DNA from 4 places in the Janibacter sp. GXQ6167 genome. Region 1 is predicted to be linked to each of the others. Evidence: riboswitches for the same ligand, from Rfam matches in the RefSeq annotation. Region 1 holds a riboswitch; each other region holds the start of a gene.
The links. Region 1 has a riboswitch for S-adenosylmethionine ahead of AB8K43_RS15050 (hypothetical protein). Riboswitches for the same ligand answer to the same signal wherever they lie in the genome.

Region 1 (5,592 bases):
CGTCGAAGGCCCGACTGGATAGAGCCAGATCTCCGACCACTCATCCTCATAGCCGCGGACGAAGGCCAAGGTCTTACCGTCCGGCGAGTAGACCGGGCCCCCGTCACTCAAGGTGGGGTCGCTTGGCCCCGGGACCAGTGCGAGCGCACCCGTCGCGGTCGTCACTTCGGCGACCCGTGAGCCCTGCCCCGGTTGCCAGGTCGCGACCGCGATCCGACTTCCGTCCGGAGAGAAGGCCGGGCTCGACAGTTGCGTGTCGGGAGGACCAATCGGTGCCACTGCGGCGCTCGAGATCGGCACGCCGCCAGCCCGTGCGACCGCGACGGCGGCACTGGACGCAACGCGCACCGACACATCGCCAGCCGCCGGGTCGACGAGGGCGAGAGCCAAACCCGCGCTCGGGTGCCAGGCGTGTCCGGTGATCTCGAACCCCGGCGAGAGGTCGGTGATCTGCACGCTCGCGTGAGTGGACGGGTTGAGAGCGAAGATCTCCCATCGGGCGTCGTCGGGGTCACCCACCGCTCCGAGGTGAAGGATCGTCTCCACATCCGCCCAGACCGGAGAGTGCCCCGCTCCGAGTACTTCCAGGGTCGCGCCCGAGGTCGCCGAAACGATCACGAGTCGAGAGGTCGGATCGGTCTCGCTTCCTCGGTGGATGATGAACCGGGTCCGGTCCGGGGACCATGACGGATTCCGGTCGCTGACGTAGGTCAGGTTCGCCCGATCGTCGATGACACGCTCGATCACCCCAGTGACGGGCGAGCAGGTGAAGATGTCCTCCTGACTCGTATGGTCACCGTCGTAATCCGACGTGCTGTACCCGAAGAAGGCGATCTGCGGCCGCCGCCGAAGGATCGGGATCACCCAGGGCGGGAGTGCCCTCTCCGCGGCGACTCCTATGGTTCCGAAGCCTCGGCGGACGGCGGCGTTCGCACTGGGATCGGGGAAGGTGGGGAAACGACGCTCGGACATGGCGACCCCTTCGCTCGCTGCGGTGGGCGCAACACTGCACCCGTAGGGGCAGGTCTCCGGCGTCAGGGTCACAGATCTGTCCCTCTTCCACGGTACGCCGAAGGGAGGGCCTGGGCGTGTGGATATGCGGCCCTGGCTTCGACACGTCACGCCTTGCGGGTGCTTCGTTCGGGCACACCGATGTTTCCGTTCGCGGGCCGTTGTCGGTGGCCTTCGGTAGCGTGAGCAGTAGATCGAGAAGAGCGACCACAAGCCCTCCGGCAGGTCGCCTGGCAACCGCCGCGTGCGGCGGTGCCCCCGGAGGAAGATCTGCCCCGCGGGCAGGCCGCGGGGAACGCACGAATGGAAGGTTCGCCATGTCCGAGCACCAGCCCCAGCCAGCCCAGGTCGTCGAAGTCGCGGCCGGCGGTGTCGACGGCTCGCCCGTCTGCTCCCTCTATCACCCAGGCCACCAGGCCCACTTCATCCAGGTCCGCAAAGCGCGGGCGACCGCACCGATCCCGCTGACGTTCGTCGCCCTTCGCGGCCGGTGTGTACGCACGACCGACCCGGAGGGGAAGCCAATGAACTTCTGCAATCACGACCCGGGTCGCCTCGCCCGCGCTGTCGAGCGCTCTGGAGGCCGCGACATTCGGCTGTATGACTACGGGATCCTCGCGATCGGCGGTGAGGTCTTCTGCGTCAACCGCGGGACCAGGCTCATCGGGGCGTGCCGCTCGTCGGACGGCCAGAGTCAGCTCGGCGTCACGGGGGTCGTCATCTAACGGCCGTCTCCTAGACGATGCGCCGTAGCCGTGCGCCCTCGTAGTCTCTGACAGATGATGCCGACGACCGACGAAGTCTTCCTGCTACTCACGAAGGATGACGGCAAGCTCGAAGGGATGACGACCCAGCGCGGCTACGGCCTCGTCGGGGCGATGCTGAGCGACTTGATCCGTGCTGGCGCGATCGACGTGACGGCGGACAAGAATCCGCGGCTGCTCGTCGTCGACAGCACGCCGACCGGCGATCCGGTCCTGGACCGTGGGCTAGAGCGGATCGCCAAGAAGTTCGACGGGAAGAAGCTCTCGTCGCTGATCAGCGACGGGAAGCTCAACCCGGAGAGCGCGGTCGTCGAGCGGCTTGCCTCGCAGGGCGTGATCAAGGTCCTGGAGAAGGCGGCCTGGGGCTTGATCCCCGAGCGGTACCCGGTCCTCAACCCTGGCCCGGAGCAGCAGCTTCGCCGGCGCCTCGCCGCGGTGCTCGCGGGAAGCGCGCCGCCGACCCTGCAGGACGCGACCGTGCTGTCGATCCTGCAGGGCCTGGGCGTGGCCCACACGGTCCTCAAGGACGAGGCCGCTGGAATGAGCAAGCGCGACCTGGCCAACCGCATCGAGCAGGTCGCTGCCTCCGACCCCAGCGGTGAAGCCGTCAGCAAGGCGGTCGAGTCCCTGAACGCCGCGATGATGACGGCCGTCATGATTCCGATGGTGGTAACGACCACCAATTAGCAGTGCCCGCCGGCCTCAGTGATCGCGTCGCTTATGGCGCGTCCATCATGACCGACACGCTATTGATGTGGTCGTCGTCGAAACCGAACCAGATGAAGCAGGGGTCGATTTCGAACCGCAGCCAATCAGCGCCTTCGGCCTCTGGCTCTCCGAAGAACTCCCGCACCTCCGCTCGGGTCGCGGTCGTGAGCGGCAATCCCTTGATGAGCGCGTCCGGTAGCGGGTAAAAGCCCGGACCCCCGTCGGGTCGGATCGCGAGGACCGCGGAGTCGAAGACACCGTTGACATACACCATGTCCGCGCCCATCTCCGGCGATGAGTAGTAGCGGGTGAACTCACCCTCGTCGTCGAACTCGCTGGTCTCGGTCGGCCCGCCAAAGATCTTCCACGGGATCTGGACCCGGTCGTCGCCGTCTTCGGCTCCGAGCACGTCGATCAGTTGCCGAAGCTCGCCCTGCACCGCCGGTCGGTGGCTGACGGGAGAAGGGGGACGAACCGAGCCCGGGTTCCGGTGCTGCTGCGTGGCAGCGGGGTCGTTCGCGGAAGCCGGACCTCGGTCTCTCGCGCTTCGCAACTCCGCGAGCGCTGGGCCGTAGAACCCTTCGACAATCTCCTGCCAGCTCTGCGCGTTGGCACCGAGGACGTCTGCGAACCTCGCGGTGTGAGCGGTCAACTCCGAACGTGTCAGCTCATCCAGTGTCCCGACCTCCTCCTGGAGATAGGCGTGGAGGAGCCGCTGGAGGAGTTGGAACTGGTATGGCGAGAGCTTCTTCTCCGGGCCTGAGCTCCGTCGCCACGGCCACCTCTTCGATCGCGAGCCCACCTCGTGCCCCCCTTCTCCCCTGCCTGCCTCAACCCGCCGAACGAGGCGGCCGCATAAGGATCGCCACTGCTTGCCCAGGACTGCCGATCGCCGGGTCCCGTCTTCGGTGACGAACCGCTCCCAGTCCGCGGGTTGGTCGGTCAAAGCGTGCCTCTGACGCTCCAATTAAAGCCGCTGTTCGGCGGAATGCCGCCGACTTAGCTCGCGCTCGGCCGGGTCAATCACGCGCGCGGGTCGATCAAGACCATCGCATGGTGGTTCGCGGTGGCGAGATCGTCGAAAGCCGCCTCGACTCCATCGAGACCGACGGTGCCGGCGTGGTGGATCGCCGGGTTGATCTTGCCGTCCGCCATGAGGCGCAGGCGCCGGTGAACTCACCGGGGTCATGCGCGCAGACGAACTGCAGGATGATCTCCGCCTTAATCCCAATTGAGGGTGTGATGAGTGCGGGGAGGGGGCTTTCGAGACACGCGCCACTACTTTGGTCTCTGAGGTGGGACTGCACTGCCAACCAGGTGCGACCCGGTCTAGGAACTCCGAGGGGCCATCACATCCGACTGGATATCCGCGACCGCGGTAGCTCACGCGCTCGACCTTCTCTTGCCGTAGGCCACACCTACGGTGAGATGATGGGCACATGACCGATCACGACTTCGAGGCCGACGCGGACTTCCCAGCCGAAACCGAGCGGGACAACGTCCTGGACGTCGATCCTGAACTTGAGGTCGTTTCAACCTCCTACGACATCACCTCTTACGGTGCCGACTATCCGGTTGACGGCCTGGTGAGCCGCCTTCAAAAGGGTGACATTGTTATTCCCACATTTGATCCGACCTTCGAGGGAAGCCAGGACATTCGGGGCTTCCAGCGAAAGTTCGTCTGGAGCCGTCCACAGATGGACAAGTTCATCGAGTCCCTACTCCTGGGGCTCCCGGTCCCGGGGATCTTCCTTGTCAGGGACAGGGACAACAAACTGCTGGTGCTGGATGGTCAGCAAAGACTCAAGACGCTGCAGGCCTTCTACAATCCCGACCGCTCCGGTGCGGACTATCGACTACGGAATGTCCAGGCACCATTCCAAAGCATGCGCTACCAAGATCTCGATGATGAGGATCGCCGGCGCCTAGACGACAGCATCATTCATGCAACAGTTCTGCGCCAAGAGCACCCGGCCGGAAACCAAGATGCTGTGTACTCAATATTCGAACGGCTCAATACGGGGGGTAGCCCTCTTCAACCACAGGAGATCCGCGTTGCGTTATACAGCGGCGCCTTCCTCCAGGAGATCGGGCGGACCGCGGCCGATATGCACTGGCGCAATCTTTATGGTGACCCCTCCGCACGCTTGAAGGACCACGAGCTGATCCTTCGAGTCCTGGCGCTCTACGAAAGCTTGTCCGACTACAGGCGCCCGCTCAAGTCCTTCCTCAACCACTACCTCGACGCGAACCGAAATCGGTCGGATTACAAGGGGCTATTCGACCTCTTTCGCGCAGCCGCGGAACGATTGGACGGAGCCCTCGGGAAGACCGCGTTTCGCCCGGTACGCCCACTCAATGCCGCCATTCTCGACTCGGTCTTCGTCGGGGTCATGCGGCGTCTCGAGAAGGGTCCAATCAACGACCTGGAACAACTCAGGGAGGCATATGAGGCTTTGCTGAAGAACGAAGATTATGTATCAGCGATCGACAAGTCGACGGCGGACGAGACCAGTGTGAGCCGGCGTATTGAGCTGGCGACCGCCGCATTCCGCGACTTGGTTTGATGGCACACTTTCGCGGCCGAAACGAGGTCAAGCGGCGGCGTGATCGACTGGAATCGGCAGTCGGGCTCATCGACGGGAGTACGCAGAATGGTGAGTTGCTGTCTCACTACGCGCGTTACGTCGTGGTACTTGTCAGTGGCTATGTCGAGCAGGGCGTGAAGGAACTCATTCGCGAGTACTCCCGAAATCACTGCGACAAGCGTCTTCAGCGATACGTTGGCAAGCAACTTGACCGCGTGAACGTCATCAATCCCGATCGCCTGAAACAGCTACTCGACTCTCTCGATCCGGAGTGGTGGCCAGAGCTTGAGGCTCGCCACGCAGACGACTTGCAAGCGTTGAGCAGCATCGTCACTCACCGCCACAAAGTTTCGCATGGCGGCGACTCTGAGATCACCGTTGTAACAGTTCGTCAGTACCTAAGCCAGGTCGATCCTGTTATGAGTTGGCTAATTAACTGCCTTGATCCGCCGCCATCTTCTTCATGACTCCTATCCTCCGACGAGCTGGAGCAGAGGGCGGGCAGCAGGTTGTTGCACGCC
Region 2 (5,592 bases), on a different contig from region 1:
CGCGGCGGCCTTCTTCGCCGGCGCCTTGGCTCCGGTCTTCTTGCCCGCGGCCTTCTTCGCCGGAGCCTTCTCGGCGGCCTGCGGCGCGTCAGCGGTCTTCGTGGCGGCCTTCTTGGCCGCCGTCTTCTTGGCGGTCGTGGTCTTCGTCGTAGCCTTCTTCGTCGTTGCGGTCTTCTTGGTCGCGGTCTTCTTCGCCCGCGTACTCGTCGCCGCCACGCTCGAGGCCATCGGGACCTCGACGTCGATGTCCTGGCTCGCGAGCGCGCGCAGGACCACCTTCAACCGGTTCGGGGCCACCCCGGCCGCCGTCACCGCGTCGCTCAGGGCTTCGCCGGTGATGCTTCCGGTCGTGCGACCGGTGACGATCAGGGCTTGGAGCGCCTCGTGGGCGAACTCCGCGGGCAGGGCCGCCACGGGCTGACCGGAGCGTGGGGACACAGGAGTCACCAACAACCTTTCGTCGCGAGATCATTCCCCGCCCCACGACGCAGCAGCGAATGAATGCCGCTCGCCCCTCTTCGGAACAGGTGCGCCCCGTTCGACGGGGCGTCATTGACCACCATTATAAAACGATGGGCCGACAAAACGCGCGTCGGGCTGCTCAGCGAGCCTTCACAGCGAGCACATCGCACGGGGCATCGAGCAGCACGCGCTGGGCGTTGGAGCCGAGAATCAGCTTCCCGACCGGGGTGCGCCGACGCAGCCCGATCACGATCAAATCCGCGTCGGTTTCTTCCGCCACCGCGATCAGGTCGTCCGCCGGCTCCTTGCCGCGCACCAAACCCCGCACCTCGACGTCGATGCCGGAATCGGCCAGTTCGTGGCGCAGATCGTCAAGGGTCTTCTCCTTGCGCAGGGCCGCGTCGCCGCTGAGGCTCGACCCGCCACGATCGGAACTGATCACCACGAGGTTCTCGCCGCGCAGCCGACACTCGGCGACCGCGCGCTCCAGGGCGGCACGGCCCTCCTTGGTCGAGACATATCCCACGACGATTGCCATCGCTGACTTCTCCTTGTCCGCTCTACCTGCACCTGGCCTGCAGGATGACGCTACACCGGGTACCCAGCGCCGCGCAGGATGCGGCGTCGCCCAGGCTATCGATCGAGCAGTTCGGCGAAGAGGGCTGCGACCTGGTCGGGCTCGGTCAAGAACCCATCGTGTCCCACATCGGTCACGATCGAGCGCAACACCGTCCCGGGGCGAGCCTGCGCGATCTCTTCGGACAGCCGGGGTGGGTAGAGCCGGTCGGAGGTCACCGACGCGACGATGAGGCGCCCGTCGAAACCGGCGAGGGCCCCCCGAAGGCCACCGCGGCCGCGACCGATGTCGTGGGAGTTCATCGCCTCCGACAAGACGATGTAGCTGTTGGCGTCGAAGCGACCGGCGAGCTTGGCCCCGTGATGATCGAGATAACTCTCGACGGCATAGCGCCCGCCGCGGCTCGACGCGGGCCCGCCCTGCTCGCGACGACCGAACCGGTCGTGCAGTTCGATCTCGCTGCGATAGGTCACGTGAGCGATCCGGCGGGCGATCGCGAGACCAGCGTCGGGGCCTTGCTCGGCGTCGTAGTAGTCCCCGCCGGCGAACCACGGGTCGTTACTGATCGCGAGGATCTGCGCCTGGCACCACCCGATTTGCTCGGCGGTCGCGTAGCCCGTGCTCGCGAGGACGAGCGCCGCCTCGACCCGCTCGGGGTAACTCGCCACCCACTCCAGGGTCCGCATCCCGCCCATCGAGCCGCCGACGACGGCCGCCCAGCGGTCGACCCCGAGGCGATCGGCGAGGAGGGCCTCGGCCCGCACCTGGTCACGAATCGTGACGTAGGGGAAGCGACTGCCCCATGCCTCGCCATCGGCGGCAATGCTCGACGGGCCGGTCGATCCCTGGCAGCCACCGAGCACATTGGCGGCGACGATGAAGTAGCGATCGGAGTCCAGTGGAGCGCCGGCCCCGATCAGCCCCTCCCACCAACCCGCGGTGGGATGGCCGGGCCCGGCCTCACCGACGACATGGCTATCGCCGGTCAGGGCATGCTCGATCAGGATCGCGTTGGATCCATCGGGTGCGAGCTCACCCCACGTCTCATAGGCGAGGACCACGTCGGGGAGGCGATCTCCGCCGTCGAGTTCGATCGGGCCGAGCGAGGCGAAGAGGCGTTCACCTGGGTGGTCGCCGTCGCGCCACGCGCGGGTGGTAGTAGGGGGTACGGAGGTAATACTCATCGTACGAAGCTCCCGGGAGACTCGCGGTTGCCTCACCACCGCGGTGAGACCGGGTCATCACCCGGGGCACCCCATCGCGAGGAGGGTTGCCGCCCAGCAAGCCGGGGCTTGACGCTGGAACTCATGACCTGCCGACCACTATAGCCACCGCCACCGGCCAGGTGTCAGCCCCGCCGTCCACCATGCGGTCAGGCGATCTCCTGCATGGAGACCCCGTTGCTCACCAGGTGGTACATCATCGCGGCGAGCCGGTGCGCGGGATCCACGCTCAAGGCCTCCTCCAGGCACGACACGGCCCGAGGTCCATCTCCCACCCACCACCAGAAGTGAGCGAGCACGACGAGCAGGTGGACCGCGTCCGCCGGGGCCACTCGACGCACCACGGCTGCGAGCCGCTCCCCCACCAGGGCGACCTCTCCGGCATCGACCTCTTCGCGAGAGAAGGGAGTGAGAAGCATCCCAAGGGGACTCGAGCGCGCCGCGACGGACCAACTGCACGCGCGCGTCGCGACCCGGGCGTCACGAAGATAACGCGGCGCGAAGCGATCCATCGGCATCGTCTCCGGCGCGAGAGAACCCATCAGAGCATCACGCCACTGCCGGTCCACCAGCGACCCAACCGCCCCGGCGAGCACGTCGTCGTCGAGCTCGTCGACGGCGAGCGCATCGGCGCCAGGATCGAGGATGGCCTGCCAGGCCCGCGCGATGGAGCGGCCGGTGAAGACATTCCAGGCCGGCCCATCAACAGTCAGCCCGCCGACCCCACCGGCGGCATCGATCTGCGCCAGGAAGCGACTGGCCTCAGCGGCGATCCGCCCAGGGGCTACGAGGAGGCCGGTCCCAGGGCGCACTTGGCCGGAGACCGCCTCGCGGTCGGCCAGCGGGACGCAGCCGCGCAGGACGAAACTCGCGACCGCCGGCACGCGATCGGCGGGTGGGAGGTCCTCACCCTCTCGAGGGCAACACCCGTCTCGACACTCAGGGGCGTACCACCGGCCGTCCCGCACGACGATGCTCTCGACCACGGGCAGCCGGCGGGCTCGCGCCCGAGCCGCGACCGCGCGGCGAAGGGCGTTGCACGCGCCTTTGGCCTCTTCGTAGCCCACCACCACGATGGCGTCGGCGCGGTGAGCGAGGGCGCGCTCGATGAGGTCCGCGGCGAAGGGGCGGGGGTTGTCGTGCTCCGGGATCAGGTCATGACGTTGGAGCAGGCCGACCCGCTTGCCCTCCAACGCGGCCACCACGACCGAGTCCCTGGGGTGAAAGCCGAGCATGTACGGCAAGAGCACGGCGAGGTCGGCGGCCTGGCTGACGCGGGTTCGTTCCATCCACGCAGCGTGCTCGGCTCAGCAGCGAGGAACGACCCGCCTCGGGGCCCGGTGGATACCCGCACCCGCGTGGTGAAGTCGGTGGACCACCGAGGTGAGTTAGCCGTCCTCGCGCACGACGTGCGAGCGCACCGTCTGCCACGCGGGATCCCCGGGCTTGGACTCCCCACCGCCCGGCCAGGTGCCGGACGAGGCCGGAGCCATCCCCTTCTCCCACGCGAGGAAGTCCTCGGTCTCGTTGACCAGGGCCACCGCGAGCCAACTGAGGACGAGGGCGTCGTCGGCGAGGCCAACGATGAAGAGCAGCCCTTCGGGCATGAGGTCGATCGGCGAGACGACATAGGCGACCCCGGCCATCATCATCGCGAGGCGAGCGGAGCTCACCCCCGTGTAGGCGCCGGAGCGCACGGCGCGCACCATCCGTGGGACGGCGCGCAGGCGCTGCCAGAGGCCCGGCGATCCCGGTCGGGACGCGGCGCGGACCGCGCCATAGAGCTGCGAAGCGTTACGGGTTGCAGAAGCCATGGTGGCCCCCCTTTGGTCACGAGGATGGTGCCTCAGTCCTCCGGCCGCCTGGTAGACGGCGCGAAGCAGCACTCACCAGGTCCCAACGATCCAGCGTGCGGACGAGATTCCGGGGGCTTCGTTACGACTGGGTCACGATGCGGTCGGTCCGCGGGAACTCTTGCTTGACGTTGGTCGCGATCTGGTTGTACATCCACGAGTCGACGCTCGCGCCGATCCCGCCGCCGACGACCGGGATGTACTTCCCGAAGCGGGTGAGCGCCGAGCTCCCCGCCTTCGTCACGAGGCGGAATCCGATGGCCTTGTTGACCACCATCAGCGCCGGCCCGGGCAGTTGCTTCAGCGCCATCGAGGTGACCTTGCCCGAGGGCGCCACGAGCCCGGCCTTGCCCAGGATCTCGGCGGCGTCCGCGCCGACGAGGGAGAGCAGGACTGCCGAGCGAACCGCCGGATCGGTGATGTCATAACCGCGCAACTTCGCCACCGCGGCCGCCATCCTGGTGGCGACGACGTAGAAGCCCAGGATGTTCGCAGGCATCGCGACCGGCAGCACGATGAAACCGCCGAGGCCGGTGATGAAGCCATTGCCAGCGACCAACTTCAGGTGCGAGCGCTGCACCTCTTTGATCGCCTTGTCGGCGTTGCCCTTGTGCTTGGCGAGGGCCGCATCGGCCACCTCGGACGCGGAGTCGAACGGGCCCTTGCCGTCGATCCCCACCTGCAGCAGGTTCTCGACGAGAGAAGCCGCCACGGCGCTCTTGGGGCCCTTGGTGCTCGCGGCAACCTCGGTGCCGGGGTGATCGCTCGACTGACGTGCCACCGGGTGACTCCTTAGAAAAAGACGATGACTTCGGGTGTGAAGACAACACGACATCGTGCCACGTCAGGGACCGGATCGACCTCGCACCGAAGGGTGATCTCCGCCCGGTCGTCGAAGGGGGTCCCGCAGTCTCGGCGCGGCGGTAGCGTCTCGGGGCGTGAGCTCCTTCCGCGCGATCAGCCTGTCCCTCGTGGGATCGGCCGAGGTGATCGGCGCGATCGCCGACGAGTCCGGGACCGAGGAACTCACCGCGACCGTGCCGGAGGTGTCCGCGCTCCTTGCGGACCCCAGCGTTCGGTGGGTGATCTGGTCGGCGGCCGCTCTCCGCCCGCTCATCGACGCCGGAGCCGCGGTCGCCCGTGCGTGGGAGATCGCTGAGGTCCACCGGCTGCGACACGGCGGTTGGGACGCCGACCCGGCCCTCATCTGGGCGCTCCATCGCGGGCTCGACCCCGCCTCTCGCCCGCCAGCCCTCGCCGATGATCTCTTCAGTGCGCTCGCTGGCTTGCCCGGCGGGGATGAGGTGCTGATGACGACGGGGCATCTTCGACCCGACGCGCTCACCGGCGCGTGGCTCACGACACCCGCGCGCCACGCCGCTTGGGCCCAGGCAGCCTGGGAAGTCGCCTCGGCGCAACGCGATGCCCTGAGCGACCCGCGCCATCTCGCCGCCGCCCACGCCGAGTCCGCCGCTGC
Region 3 (5,592 bases), on a different contig from region 1:
ATGGGGCATTGTGGGGAAGGGGCTCGATCTCGGGTCTGCGAGGGATCACGTGGGCGTGCACATGGGGCTCCTGGTTCCCAAGGATGGCCACGTTGACCCGGGCGACACCCTCCTCCGATCGCAGCGCACGCGAGACCACCTGGATGTCGCGCATGAAGCGCGACAATTCGCCCTCGGTCAGCTCTTCAAGATGATCTCTGTGCTCCTTCAGCGAGACGATCGCTCGGCCCGGGAAGCGTCCGTCGTCATAGAGACCGACGACCGAGACACCCAGACTGACAATGGGGCTCCATAGGGTAAACCCACAGGTAAGACATGGAGCCGTGGTGACCTCGTCGGCCCTCGTCTCAACTAGCACTGACATGAAGACGCATCCGGAGGTGGTCGGCCGCCGACAGTGCCAAAGAAAGATCCCAGCGTGGTGCTTCCATCATGCGGTGGACAGCACCACTCGACACGTTGAGGCCGTCAGCCAACTCGTCGATGGACTCAGGATTTTCATCGAGACGCTTGATAACCGCGCTGCGGATCGAGTCCCCTAACTGTCTCGTCGCATCGTTCATACTGTCCATCACCTCTCTTGCGATCGAACATTTGTATCGCATGTGTCTGACAACGCTCTAGAAGACGAGCAACGCACGCGTCCTCCCCTGCAACTCGCCGAAGAAGAAGAGGGACTCGAGGTGCGATTGGAGGTCTTGCGCTTGACGCCTCGCCTGCTCGAACTCTTCGACGGCGGCGCCGTCGGAGCGCCCTCGCCGCACCGCGTCGCGCCACTCAGCGTTCCCGCTGGCCTTGAGGAAGTAGTCCACAACAGCGATGACACCCTCGATTGCTTCCCTTCCCTTGTCGTCGAACCTGCTGTAACCCTGCACCAGTCGCTCCAGTGGCGTCATCGCGAACTGCGCACGAAGGTCATCGGCGGTCGCTTTGTGCCAGCCATCGAGGCCGCAGGTCACGAGCGACATGAGGGTCCCGGCGAAGACCACCTTGCGGCTGATCACAAGCTTGAGATACCGCAGGCCTGAGACTTGCTCGCCATCGCGGGCCTTCGCCTGGTAGTCGACGCTTAGCGTCCTCCAGTATCGAACTACGTCGTTGAGCAGGAAGCGCGGCGCCTTGTCGGGGTCCGACGCAGGCTTGGGTCCAACGTGGAGGTACCTCTCCAGTGCAGCACTCACCACTTCGGCATGCACCTCGGAGTCCATCAGGCTCGTCGACTCCTCAAGCAGGAGCATTCTGCGCGTCAGGGAGTGGTTCGTATCCGCCTGCAGCCCGATCTGATCGATCATCTCGAAGGCACCAACCGCGGTCCCGAACAACCCGGAGGCCCCGGGCTGGCGCACGTCGTGGCCTGCACCTGTCCCCCAGTCACGGCGTATCGCGTCCGCTCGCTTTAACAGATCGATCGTGGCGCGGGGATCTCGAGGCAATTCTCGTGCGAGAACGAGGTAATCGAAGTCACTCTCTGCAGTCATCTCTCCCCGCGCCAGTGACCCGAAAGCCACAACGTCGAGCCCACCTCCTCGGTGGGACCGGAGCGCCTCGCGGGCTGATTCAAGGCGTTGCGCTGAGGTCGCGCGGGACTGGGCAACTGAGGGGAAGCGACCCGACGCGATGAGGCGCTCAAGCTCCGTCTCATCGCCCATAGATCAACGGTACGGGGCCCAGGGCCCCGGCGGAGCCTTTCCACACTCCCCTCTGGCGTGGAATTCCCTCCAGCGGAGCACCCCCGGGTCCGCTGTCGGATCGGGCAGCCTCCGGGTGACGGTGGGAACGCCCGGATTCCCGGGCGCTCCCACTGTCACCCAGTCACCGTGGATCTCATCCGGTGAGATAGTCCGGGCCCGGCGTCGACAAGGGCCCGGTGGGGTGGGCTATGTTTCCGCCCAAGGTCATGAGTGCCAGCATCAAGCCCCGGCTTGCTGGTCGGCAACCCTCCTTCCGCGGTGGGGTGCTCCGGGTGACGACCTGGCCGGCGGGCGCAGTGCTCGCGCGGCAAGCGCGGGCTCGTGAGTGACACCTCGGGTCCCAGATCGGACCAGGAGTAGCGCCATGTCAGTGGCTCACGACACCACCGCCCTTCGCTCGACGGCCGCGCCCAGCCAGGACACTGCGTCGGCTGAAGCCCGCCCCTCGGCGCACTCTGGCGCGCCCCAGGCTCACCTCCAGGTCGCCGCCCCGTCGCTGGTGCCATCGACTCTCGCTGCGGGCCTGACCTGCCGTGCCCTCGATGGCCGAGTCGTCGAACACGCCAATCTCGACCACGCGGCATCGGCACCCGTCCTCGCCGCGGTGAAGCAGGCCGTCGACATCGCGTCCCAGACCTATGCGTCCGTGCACCGCGGCAAGGGCTACGCGTCGCAGATCTCCAGCGGCTCCTACGAGGCGGCCCGCGAAGAGGTCGCCCGCTACGTCGGCGCGCGCGAGGACGACATCGTGATCTTCACGCGCAACACGACCGATTCGATGAACCTGCTGGCCCGCGCGCTTCCGACGGGCACGGTCGTCTTCGTCTATGACTCCGAGCACCACGCGACGCTCCTGCCCTGGCCGCAGGCTCAGACCGCCCGCCTGCCGGTCCCCTACACCGTGCGCGACGCCGAGGTGAGCCTCGAGGACGCGCTCTCCACCATCCCGGCCGAGCACCGGCTGGTCGTCCTAACCGCGGCTTCGAATGTCACCGGCGAACTCTGGCCGCTCGAGCGCCTCACCCGGATCGCCCGGGACCATGGTGCGCGGGTCGTCATCGACGCCGCGCAGTTGGCTCCGCACCGCCCCGTCGACCTCGAGTCGCTGGGCGCCGACTGGGTCGCCTTCTCAGGACACAAGCTCTATGCCCCCTTCGGCGCCGGAGTGCTCGCGGGCCGTCGCGACTGGCTGGACCGCGCGGAGCCCTATCTCGCGGGTGGTGGTGCGACGCAGGAGGTTTCGCCACTGCGGACGAGTTGGCATCGAGGTGCGGCGCGGCACGAAGGGGGAAGCCCCAACGTCCTCGGCGCGGTCGCCCTCGCTGCCGCGTGCGCGACCTTCCGCCGCCATGGTGAGGCGATCGAGGCCCACGAGAGCGCCCTCTTCGCTCGCTTGCGCGAGGGGCTCGCGGGGATTGACGGCGTGCGCACGTACAGCATCTTCGGTGAGGACCACGAGCGAGTGCCCGTGATCACCTTCACGATCGAGGGCCTCGAAGCGGACCTCGTCGCCACGGCCCTGTCCCTCGAGCACGGCATCGGCGTGCGCGATGGCCGCTTCTGCGCGCACCTGCTCGTCGACGAATTGCTGCGGCGGGAAGGGAGCGACGCTCCGGCTGCGGTCCGCGTGAGCCTTGGCCTCGGCAACCGCCTGGAGCACGTCGAGCGACTTATCGCGGCCGTTCGTTCTCTGGCAGCCAACGGCCCGTCGCGCCGCTACACCCGCGACGCCGAGGGCGCCTGGCGCGCCGACGGCCACGAAGTCGTCGCTGCCCCGTCCCCCTGGTAAATGCGGGTAACGCACCGTGGGTCCCAGAAACTCTCCGCGCGCTGCCCTTCGCTCTGGAGACTTCCACCCAGACAACCTACAGCCCGACACTGGATGATGGACGAGATTGTTACTGGGGAGTCGGGGTCGGGTCCGATTGTGTTACCGTGAAGCGTTGGCGGAATAGTAGCGAGCCTACTCTGATGCGCCCCCGTAAGTTGTCTACACTCAAGGACAGAATGGACATGTCTAGAGGACAAGCGCACGTCGCTGCGGCTTCACGTCCCATCTCCCGACGCTCTGTCGCTAAGGGCACCGCATGGTCGTTGCCGATACTCGCCTTCGGTGCAGCGGCACCCACCTTCGCCGCCTCTCTTCGAAAAGACCCTGGCATCAACGGTTGGGTTCGAAACACTCCTCGATGGCAGGGCGGGTGCGGTTACACCTTGGAGGTCGACTCGACCATAAACGGGGTAGGTCCCGATGGCGCTCCTTATGGCCTCTATGTCTATGACATCACCGACGACTCCGTCATCGCAGATCCGAAGATTACCTACTGGATCATCGGCAACCAGACCGCTGCCTGGACCAACCGAAGCGGACACTCCTCGTGCTGGGAGTACGAGGGTCGAGGGGCTTCGGCGAGGAAGGCCGACGGATACATCTACACGCCGTACACTTGGACCTACAACTGCGCGCTGGACCCCGAAGATCGGCAGACTGATGCTTTGGGTGTCGAGCGGCTCTATCTCGGCGGCTTCCACGTCCAAGCCTCCTTTACCCAGGGTTTTAACTGGTGTCGCAACGTGACCTACTGGACGCAGCGGTTCATCACGATTGACCCCGACGGCCCAAACAGTCCGCAACCAGCCGAGGAGCTCACGTTCGAACGACGCAACGGCACTCTCGGCCCATTCCGGAGCGGGGCCCGCGCCCAGCGGATGGATGTGGAAAAGACACCCTCCACCCGTTCCGCAGAGTCCGCGGCACCGAAACTGACGAGCGAACCGTCCTGATTCGCAGATCTCGATGACGCGCCCACCGGTGCGATTAACACCGGTGGGCGCTTTTATCTCTGCTCCACACTCGCTAATCGAACCCTACGCCTCGATGACGACCGGGATGATCATCGGGCGGCGGCGGATCTTGCCGCCCACCCAGCCGCCAATCGCCCGGCGGATGACCTGCTGGAGCGCGTACACATCGGTCGCCCCCTTCGAGGCCGCCTCGTCGAGCGCAGCAACGATCTTCGGCCGCACCTGGTTGAAGATCTCGGCGTCCTCGGCGAAACCGCGCGCAGTGATCTCCGGGCCGGCGACAACCTTGCCGGTCGTGGAGTCGACCACCACGACAACCGAGACGAAACCCTCGTCGCGCAGGATTCGCCGGTCCTTCAGCATCTCCTCGTCGGCCTCGCCGACCGAGGACCCGTCGACATAGACGTATCCGGCAGGGACGGCGCCGACGATCCGAGCCCTTCCGTCGATCAGATCGACGACGACGCCGTCTTCGGCGAGCGGGATGTGATCAGGGTGGACACCGGTCGCGACCGCGAGGTCCCGGTTCGCGACAAGATGACGCCACTCCCCGTGCACCGGCAACACATTGCGCGGCCGCACGATGTTGTAGACGTACAACAACTCACCAGCGGCTGCGTGACCCGACACGTGGACCCGCTCGCTGCCACCGCTGTGGACGACGTGTGCGCCGAGGCGCATCAGACCGTTGATCACCCGCCAGACCGACCCCTCATTCCCGGGGATCGGCGAGGACAGCAACATGATCGTGTCGTCCACGCCGACGTCGATGCGGTGGTCCCGGTTCGCCATCCGGGCCAGCGCCGCCATCGGCTCGCCCTGGCTCCCGGTGCAGATCAGCACCACCTTGTCGTCGGGCAGATCGCTCAGCTTCTTGACGTCCACGAGCACGCCGTCGGGCACGTGCAGGTGACCGAGTTCAGCGGCAATCTTCATATTGCGGACCATCGACCGGCCGACGAAGGCGACCTTGCGGCCCGCCTTCTGCGCAGCGTCGAGCACCTGCTGCACCCGGTGCATGTGCGAGGAGAAGCACGCGACGATGATCCGCCGCTCGGCGTGCCGGAAGACCTTGTCGATCGCCGAGGAAATGTCG
Region 4 (5,592 bases), on a different contig from region 1:
GTGATCGTGTCGCGGGTCACATTACCCCGCGCTCTCGAGTGCGCTGTGGATAACTCCGGGGGCCCGTGTGACGTTCCGTCACGCTTGAGGACATGAGCTTTCACGACCTGCCCTCCGACTGGCCGACGCGGGCGCTGAGCGACACCGCTGTCGCCGCCGATGTGGTGGACCTGGTCATGCGCGAGAGCGACCGGATCAATCATGCGGTGTGCGCGATCTTCTGCCGTCCCGATCTCACGATGCTCCAACCCATGGCGGGCGCGGGATTCTTCAGGGATACACCACCGCACGCGTGCCGCTCCTTCTTCGACCTCGCGCTGGGCGAACTCGGGCTCCCGGTCGGGGCCGTGGTGTTGGGGCTCGGACGACCGCATGGGACGGTGCCGACGGACGCCGAGCGCACCTGGCACCAGGGCGCGATCGAGTTCTGTCGGGACCAGGGGGTGCCGCTCCTCGCCGCCTATCTCGTGACCTGCGATGGGGTGACCGAGTTGCCCCGCCACGACGTCGCGGCCTAACGCGCGAGCGGCGTCCCTTCGCGGGAGGGCTCGCCCCCGAGTTCGCGCACCTGCTCGGCGATCGCTGCCCCGATTGCGCGGGCGAAACCTTCCGGGTCCTCATGGGCCGGGATCGACTCGGCGACGATGTGATCTACCGTCCCGTCGGCGGCCATGTGCTGGGCGGAGACCCGCTGCCGGGTCGCGAGCAGCGCCGCATGGTCGGTGTCGCGATAGAGGATCGCGCTCGCCCCCTCCGGCGGAAGGGGGGAGAGCCACCCATGCTCGGCGGCGATGACCCGACGTGCAGGGAGCAGCGCCAGCGCGCCGCCGCCGGTGCCCTGGCCGAGCAGAACCGAAACGCTCGGGATCGCGAGCGAGGTCATATCGGCGAGCGAGCGGGCGATCTCACCCGCGAGAGCACCCTCTTCGGCCCGCGGGGACAGATCCGCGCCGGGCGTGTCGATGACCGTCACGAGGGGGAGCCCGAGTTCGCTCGCAATCCGCATGCCCCGGCGCGCCTCCCGCAAGGCTGCCGGGCCCATGGACTGTTCGACCTGATAGCGCCGGTCCTGCCCGACGACGACACACCCCTCGCCCTCGAAGGACGCGAGCGCGAGCAGCAGCCCGGCGTCGGACTCGCCGTGGCCGGTGCCGTTGAGCGGGATCACATCGTCGGCGGCGTAGCGCAGGAGCTCGCGCACCCCCGGACGGTCGGCGCGCCGGGTGAGCTCGATCGAGGACCAGACCTCGGCGATCTCCTCTTCGCTCGGTTCGGGGGAGGACGAGAAGGGGGTGACCTCCCAGGTCGCTGCGTCCACATCCGCGACGGCGGCGGGGGTCGGGTGGGCGTACGCCTCGGCGTTGGCGCTCAGCACTCGCAGGGCACGCGCAGCGATCCCCGCGAGCTGATCGACCGGCACCGCGGCGTCGATGATCCCCTTGTCGACGAGGTTCTCGGCGAGTTGGACGCCCTCGGGGAAGGGTTCGCCATGGACGGTCTCGTAGACGACGGGGCCGAGGAACCCGACGAGCGCGCCCGGCTCGGCGATCGTGATGTGGCCGAGGGAGCCCCAGGAGGCGAAGACGCCACCGGTCGTGGGGTGGCGTAGGTAGACGAGGTAGGGCAGACCCGCGGCCTTATGGGCGACGATCGCAGCGGAGATATCGACCATCGTGACGAAGGCGGGAGTGCCCTCCTGCATGCGCGTCCCGCCCGAGGCGGTGGCGGCAATCAAGGGGAGGCGCTCGGCGGTGGCCCGCCGGATCGCCGCGACGATCCGAGCGGCCGTCCCTCGACCGATCGAGCCACCGAGGAAGGCGAACTCCCCGACCACAAGCGCCACGCTCTGCCCCTCAATCGTGGCGCGCCCGGTGATCACCGCCTCGTCGGTCCCCGCCCGTTCGCTCGCCTTCGCAAGGGCCGCCCGGTAGTCCGCCGAGAGCTGATCGGTGGGCACGGGGGCGTCCCAGGAGACGAAGCTGTCGGAGTCGACGACGGTGTCGATGAGGGCTCGGGATCCCATGCGTTCGGCCATGACCTCGATGGTGCCAGTCGGCGCGAAGTGGCGGGCAAGTACCCTGGCGGGCGTGCTTGTGCCGTTGACCACGATCGTGCTGATCGCCACCGCAGTGCTCGCGGCGCTCACCGCCTGGTATCTGCTCCGTAACCGTCTCGTCGACGACCGACTCCTCCTCGTCGGAGCCGTCGTCGCGGTCCTGCTGATCGTGCAGGCCATCGCCTCGGTCGTGACGACCGGAGGGATGTCCTCGAGCGAGGAGCGGGCGACGATGGTCGCTTACGCCCTGACCCTGCCGATCGTCCCGCCGGCAGTGCTCTTCCTCACGATCAAGGAAAAGAGCCGGTGGTCGATGGCGGTCGTGCTCGCGGGAGCGTTTACCGTCGCGGTGATGACCTACCGCATCCTGCAGATCTGGCAGACCTATGCCTGAGCCCACGCCCCGCCCGACCGGATCCGGCCCGGGCCGAATCATCGTGGTCTGCTACGCGGTCCTCGCGCTCGCCGCGACCGGGCGGTCGATCTTGCAGCTCACCACCGCGTTCGAGCGGGCACCCCTTGCCTACATCCTCTCGGCGCTCGCCGCGGTGATCTACCTCGTCGCGACCGTCGCGCTCGCCTCGACCGCGCCCTGGGCGCGCCGGGTTGCGACGACCGCCGTCGGGATCGAAGCGGTCGGGGTGCTCGTCGTCGGCACCCTGTCCTATCTCGCGCCCGACCTCTTCCCCGATAAGACCGTCTGGTCCCACTTCGGCTCGGGCTACGGGTTCGTCCCGCTCGTCTTGCCCTTCGTCGGCCTGTGGTGGCTGGCGCGCACCCGCCGGGGATAGCGCGGACCTGTCCGCGATGAGAGACCGGGTTTCGCCGACCCGATCGACGCGACGTAAGGTCTGACCCAGGTCAAGAGTGTCAGCGCCAAGTCCCGGCTCGCTGACCGGCAACCCTCCTACCGCGGTGGGGTGCCCCGGGGGAAGACCAGGCGGGCCCGAGGTGGGCCCGCAAGCGCGGGCAGTACTTGGCTGACTCCCGCACCGTGCGCGGGCCCCCGCTCGCGCGCGGAACCGACGCGACGAGAGGTACTCCTTCACCATGAGCGACACCGCCAACTGGGCCTTCGAAACCCGCCAGGTCCACGCCGGTCAGCAGCCCGACCCGACGACCGGTGCCCGGGCCCTGCCGATCTACCAGACGACGTCCTACCAATTCGAGTCCACCGAGCACGCGGCCAACCTCTTTGGCCTCAAAGAACTCGGCAACATCTACACCCGCCTGATGAACCCGACGACCGATGTCGTCGAGCAGCGGATCGCGAGCCTCGAAGGGGGAGTGGGCGCCCTCCTCGTCGCCTCCGGGCAGGCCGCGACGACCTTCGCGATCTTGAACATCGCCGAAGCGGGCGACCACATCGTCTCCTCGCCGGCCCTCTATGGCGGCACGTACAACCTGCTCGGCTCGACCCTGACCCGGTACGGGATCGAGGTGACCTTCGTCGAGAACGCGCGTGACCTGGAGCAGTGGCGCGCGGCGATCAAGCCGAACACCAAGCTCCTCTTCGGCGAGACGGTCTCCAACCCGCGCTCGGAGATCCTCGAGATCGAAGGGGTGGCCGCGGTCGCGCACGAGGCGGGCGTGCCGCTCGTCGTCGATAACACGGTCGCAACGCCGTACGTGCTCCGCCCGATCGAGCACGGCGCCGACATCGTCGTGCACTCGGCCACCAAGTATCTGGGCGGACACGGCACCTCCATCGCGGGTGTCCTCGTCGACTCCGGCAACTTCGACTTCGCCGCCGACCCGGAAAAGTTCCCCAACTACAACGAGCCGGACGAGAGCTACCACGGCCTGCGCTACGGGCCCGATCTCGGGGTCGGGAGCGCCTTCGGGGCGAACCTGTCGTTCATCTTGAAGGCGCGCGTGCAGTTGCTGCGCGACCTGGGCTCGGCGGTCTCGCCCTTCAACGCCTTCTTGATCTCCCAGGGGATCGAAACTCTGAGCCTGCGCGTCGAGCGCCATCTCGACAATGCCCGCGCGGTCGCCGAGTACCTGCGCGATCACGCGCAGGTCGAGTCGGTGCGCTGGGCCTCGCTGGAGGGCGATGAGTACTACGACCTGGCGAGCAAGTACACCCCGCGGGGAGCGGGCGCGGTGCTCTCCTTCGAGATCGCTGGGGGCGAAGAGGCGGGCCGCCGCTTCGTCGAAGCGCTTACCCTGCACAGCCACGTCGCCAATATCGGTGATGTGCGCTCGCTCGCCATCCACCCGTGGACGACGACGCACTCCCAGGGCAGCGACGAGGGCCGCTACGCCGCCGGGGTCACCCCGGGCCTGGTGCGCCTCGCGGTCGGTATCGAGCACGTCGATGACATCATCGCCGACCTCGAGACCGGGTTTGCCGCTGCCGCCGGCTAAACCCGCCCGCGCAGCCTGTGGATAACCGTCGAGGTGCCGACGAGCGCGCCTAGCCTGGAGGTCATGACCACGATCCGCGTCGACGGCGACGGCATCGCCGCGCTGGGCGGCACCCTGCGCGAGGTCGCCGACCACCTCACCCGGTCGCGAGACCGGTCCGCCGCAGCGAGCGGTGGTGACTACGGGTTCATCTCCCGGGCCACCGACGCTGCGCTGGACGGGGTGGTCGGCGACTTCGAGCAGCGCCGGATCGCCTTGGTGACCGGGCTGGAGTCGCTCGCCACGGCCGCGCGGCAAGCCGGCGCCTGCTATCTGCAGGCGGAGTCATCGGTTCACAACGGCTTCGTCGGTGGTCGACGTGTCGGGTGAGGTGAGGTACCCGGTGAGCGACTGCGGGGTCTTCGATGCTCGGCCGGACGATCTCGACGCCCTCGCCCGCGACCTGGATCGGCGCGCGGAGACGATGCGGGCCGCCGCACGGATCCTTCGGGATCTGCGCATCGCGGCGGTCTGGCAGGCCCCCGCAGGGGAGGCCTTCGCGGGACTGATCGGTGATGTCCCGACCGGTTTGGAGCAGGTTGCCCTGCGGTGGGAGGGCGCCGCGACAGCGATCTCGACCTGGGTCCCGACCCTGCGCGATGGTCAGCGGCGTTTGCGCGAGGACGGCCGCGCCCTTGACGACGAAGACGAGACCGTGCGCCGACTGGAGGCCCGCGAGCGAGCGATCGGTCCGGATCACCCCGATCATGATCAGGTGATGACGGCGCTCGCGCGCCACCGACGGTTGCGCGAATCTGCTCTGCGTCGCTTCACCCGACGCGCTCAGGGCCTGCTCGCCAGCGAGAGCCCCGTCGTCCGCAGGCTGGACGGTCTTCGTGATGACGGACTGGCCGACTCGTGGAATTACGACCTCATCGAGGGGGTCGGGACCGCTCGCGACCGAGTCGCTCCGGTGGCCGGTGTGCTCACCAAGGTCCCCTATGTCGGTGGGGCGGTGGTCACCCTCGGGATCGCCGGGACCGGTAGCGACCTCACCCGCAAGATCACCTGGGACGAAGGCACCTGGAGCGGGCTCGGCCGCAAGACCCTGGGGCACGCCGCCGACCACGTTGCGCCGCGCCTTGCCGGTCGGGCGCTGCTGCGCCTGAAGGGTCCGTGGAAGGTGA

Region 2: another riboswitch for S-adenosylmethionine. It lies ahead of AB8K43_RS05790 (homoserine O-acetyltransferase); the one in region 1 lies ahead of AB8K43_RS15050 (hypothetical protein).
Region 3: another riboswitch for S-adenosylmethionine. It lies ahead of AB8K43_RS10795 (aminotransferase class V-fold PLP-dependent enzyme); the one in region 1 lies ahead of AB8K43_RS15050 (hypothetical protein).
Region 4: another riboswitch for S-adenosylmethionine. It lies ahead of AB8K43_RS05835 (bifunctional o-acetylhomoserine/o-acetylserine sulfhydrylase); the one in region 1 lies ahead of AB8K43_RS15050 (hypothetical protein).

What each region holds. Positions count from the first base shown of each region.
Region 1 is NZ_JBGFSK010000015.1:9,394-14,985, reverse strand. Features, by position in the region: gene AB8K43_RS15055 (hypothetical protein) at 1-1,044, opposite strand, end outside; SAM riboswitch class IV at 1,204-1,317, shown strand; gene AB8K43_RS15050 (hypothetical protein) at 1,329-1,736, shown strand; gene AB8K43_RS15045 (GPP34 family phosphoprotein) at 1,791-2,462, shown strand; gene AB8K43_RS15040 (hypothetical protein) at 2,494-3,285, opposite strand; gene AB8K43_RS15035 (hypothetical protein) at 3,507-3,638, opposite strand; gene AB8K43_RS15030 (DUF262 domain-containing protein) at 3,923-5,050, shown strand; gene AB8K43_RS15025 (HEPN domain-containing protein) at 5,050-5,538, shown strand.
Region 2 is NZ_JBGFSK010000003.1:171,722-177,313, forward strand. Features, by position in the region: gene AB8K43_RS05780 (RNA polymerase sigma factor) at 1-447, opposite strand, end outside; gene AB8K43_RS05785 (universal stress protein) at 602-1,000, opposite strand; gene AB8K43_RS05790 (homoserine O-acetyltransferase) at 1,096-2,223, opposite strand; SAM riboswitch class IV at 2,242-2,352, opposite strand; gene AB8K43_RS05795 (DUF4192 domain-containing protein) at 2,412-3,551, opposite strand; gene AB8K43_RS05800 (YkvA family protein) at 3,651-4,076, opposite strand; gene AB8K43_RS05805 (hypothetical protein) at 4,198-4,896, opposite strand; gene AB8K43_RS05810 (DNA polymerase) at 5,054-5,592, shown strand, end outside.
Region 3 is NZ_JBGFSK010000006.1:143,299-148,890, reverse strand. Features, by position in the region: gene AB8K43_RS10810 (HIT family protein) at 1-364, opposite strand, end outside; gene AB8K43_RS10805 (hypothetical protein) at 348-563, opposite strand; gene AB8K43_RS10800 (nucleotidyltransferase domain-containing protein) at 621-1,649, opposite strand; SAM riboswitch class IV at 1,894-2,011, shown strand; gene AB8K43_RS10795 (aminotransferase class V-fold PLP-dependent enzyme) at 2,056-3,480, shown strand; gene AB8K43_RS10790 (hypothetical protein) at 3,786-4,475, shown strand; gene AB8K43_RS10785 (ribonuclease J) at 4,560-5,592, opposite strand, start outside.
Region 4 is NZ_JBGFSK010000003.1:183,525-189,116, reverse strand. Features, by position in the region: gene AB8K43_RS05855 (hypothetical protein) at 93-518, shown strand; gene AB8K43_RS05850 (carboxyl transferase domain-containing protein) at 515-2,035, opposite strand; gene AB8K43_RS05845 (hypothetical protein) at 2,088-2,450, shown strand; gene AB8K43_RS05840 (hypothetical protein) at 2,443-2,847, shown strand; SAM riboswitch class IV at 2,916-3,028, shown strand; gene AB8K43_RS05835 (bifunctional o-acetylhomoserine/o-acetylserine sulfhydrylase) at 3,107-4,426, shown strand; gene AB8K43_RS05830 (hypothetical protein) at 4,490-4,795, shown strand; gene AB8K43_RS05825 (hypothetical protein) at 4,809-5,592, shown strand, end outside.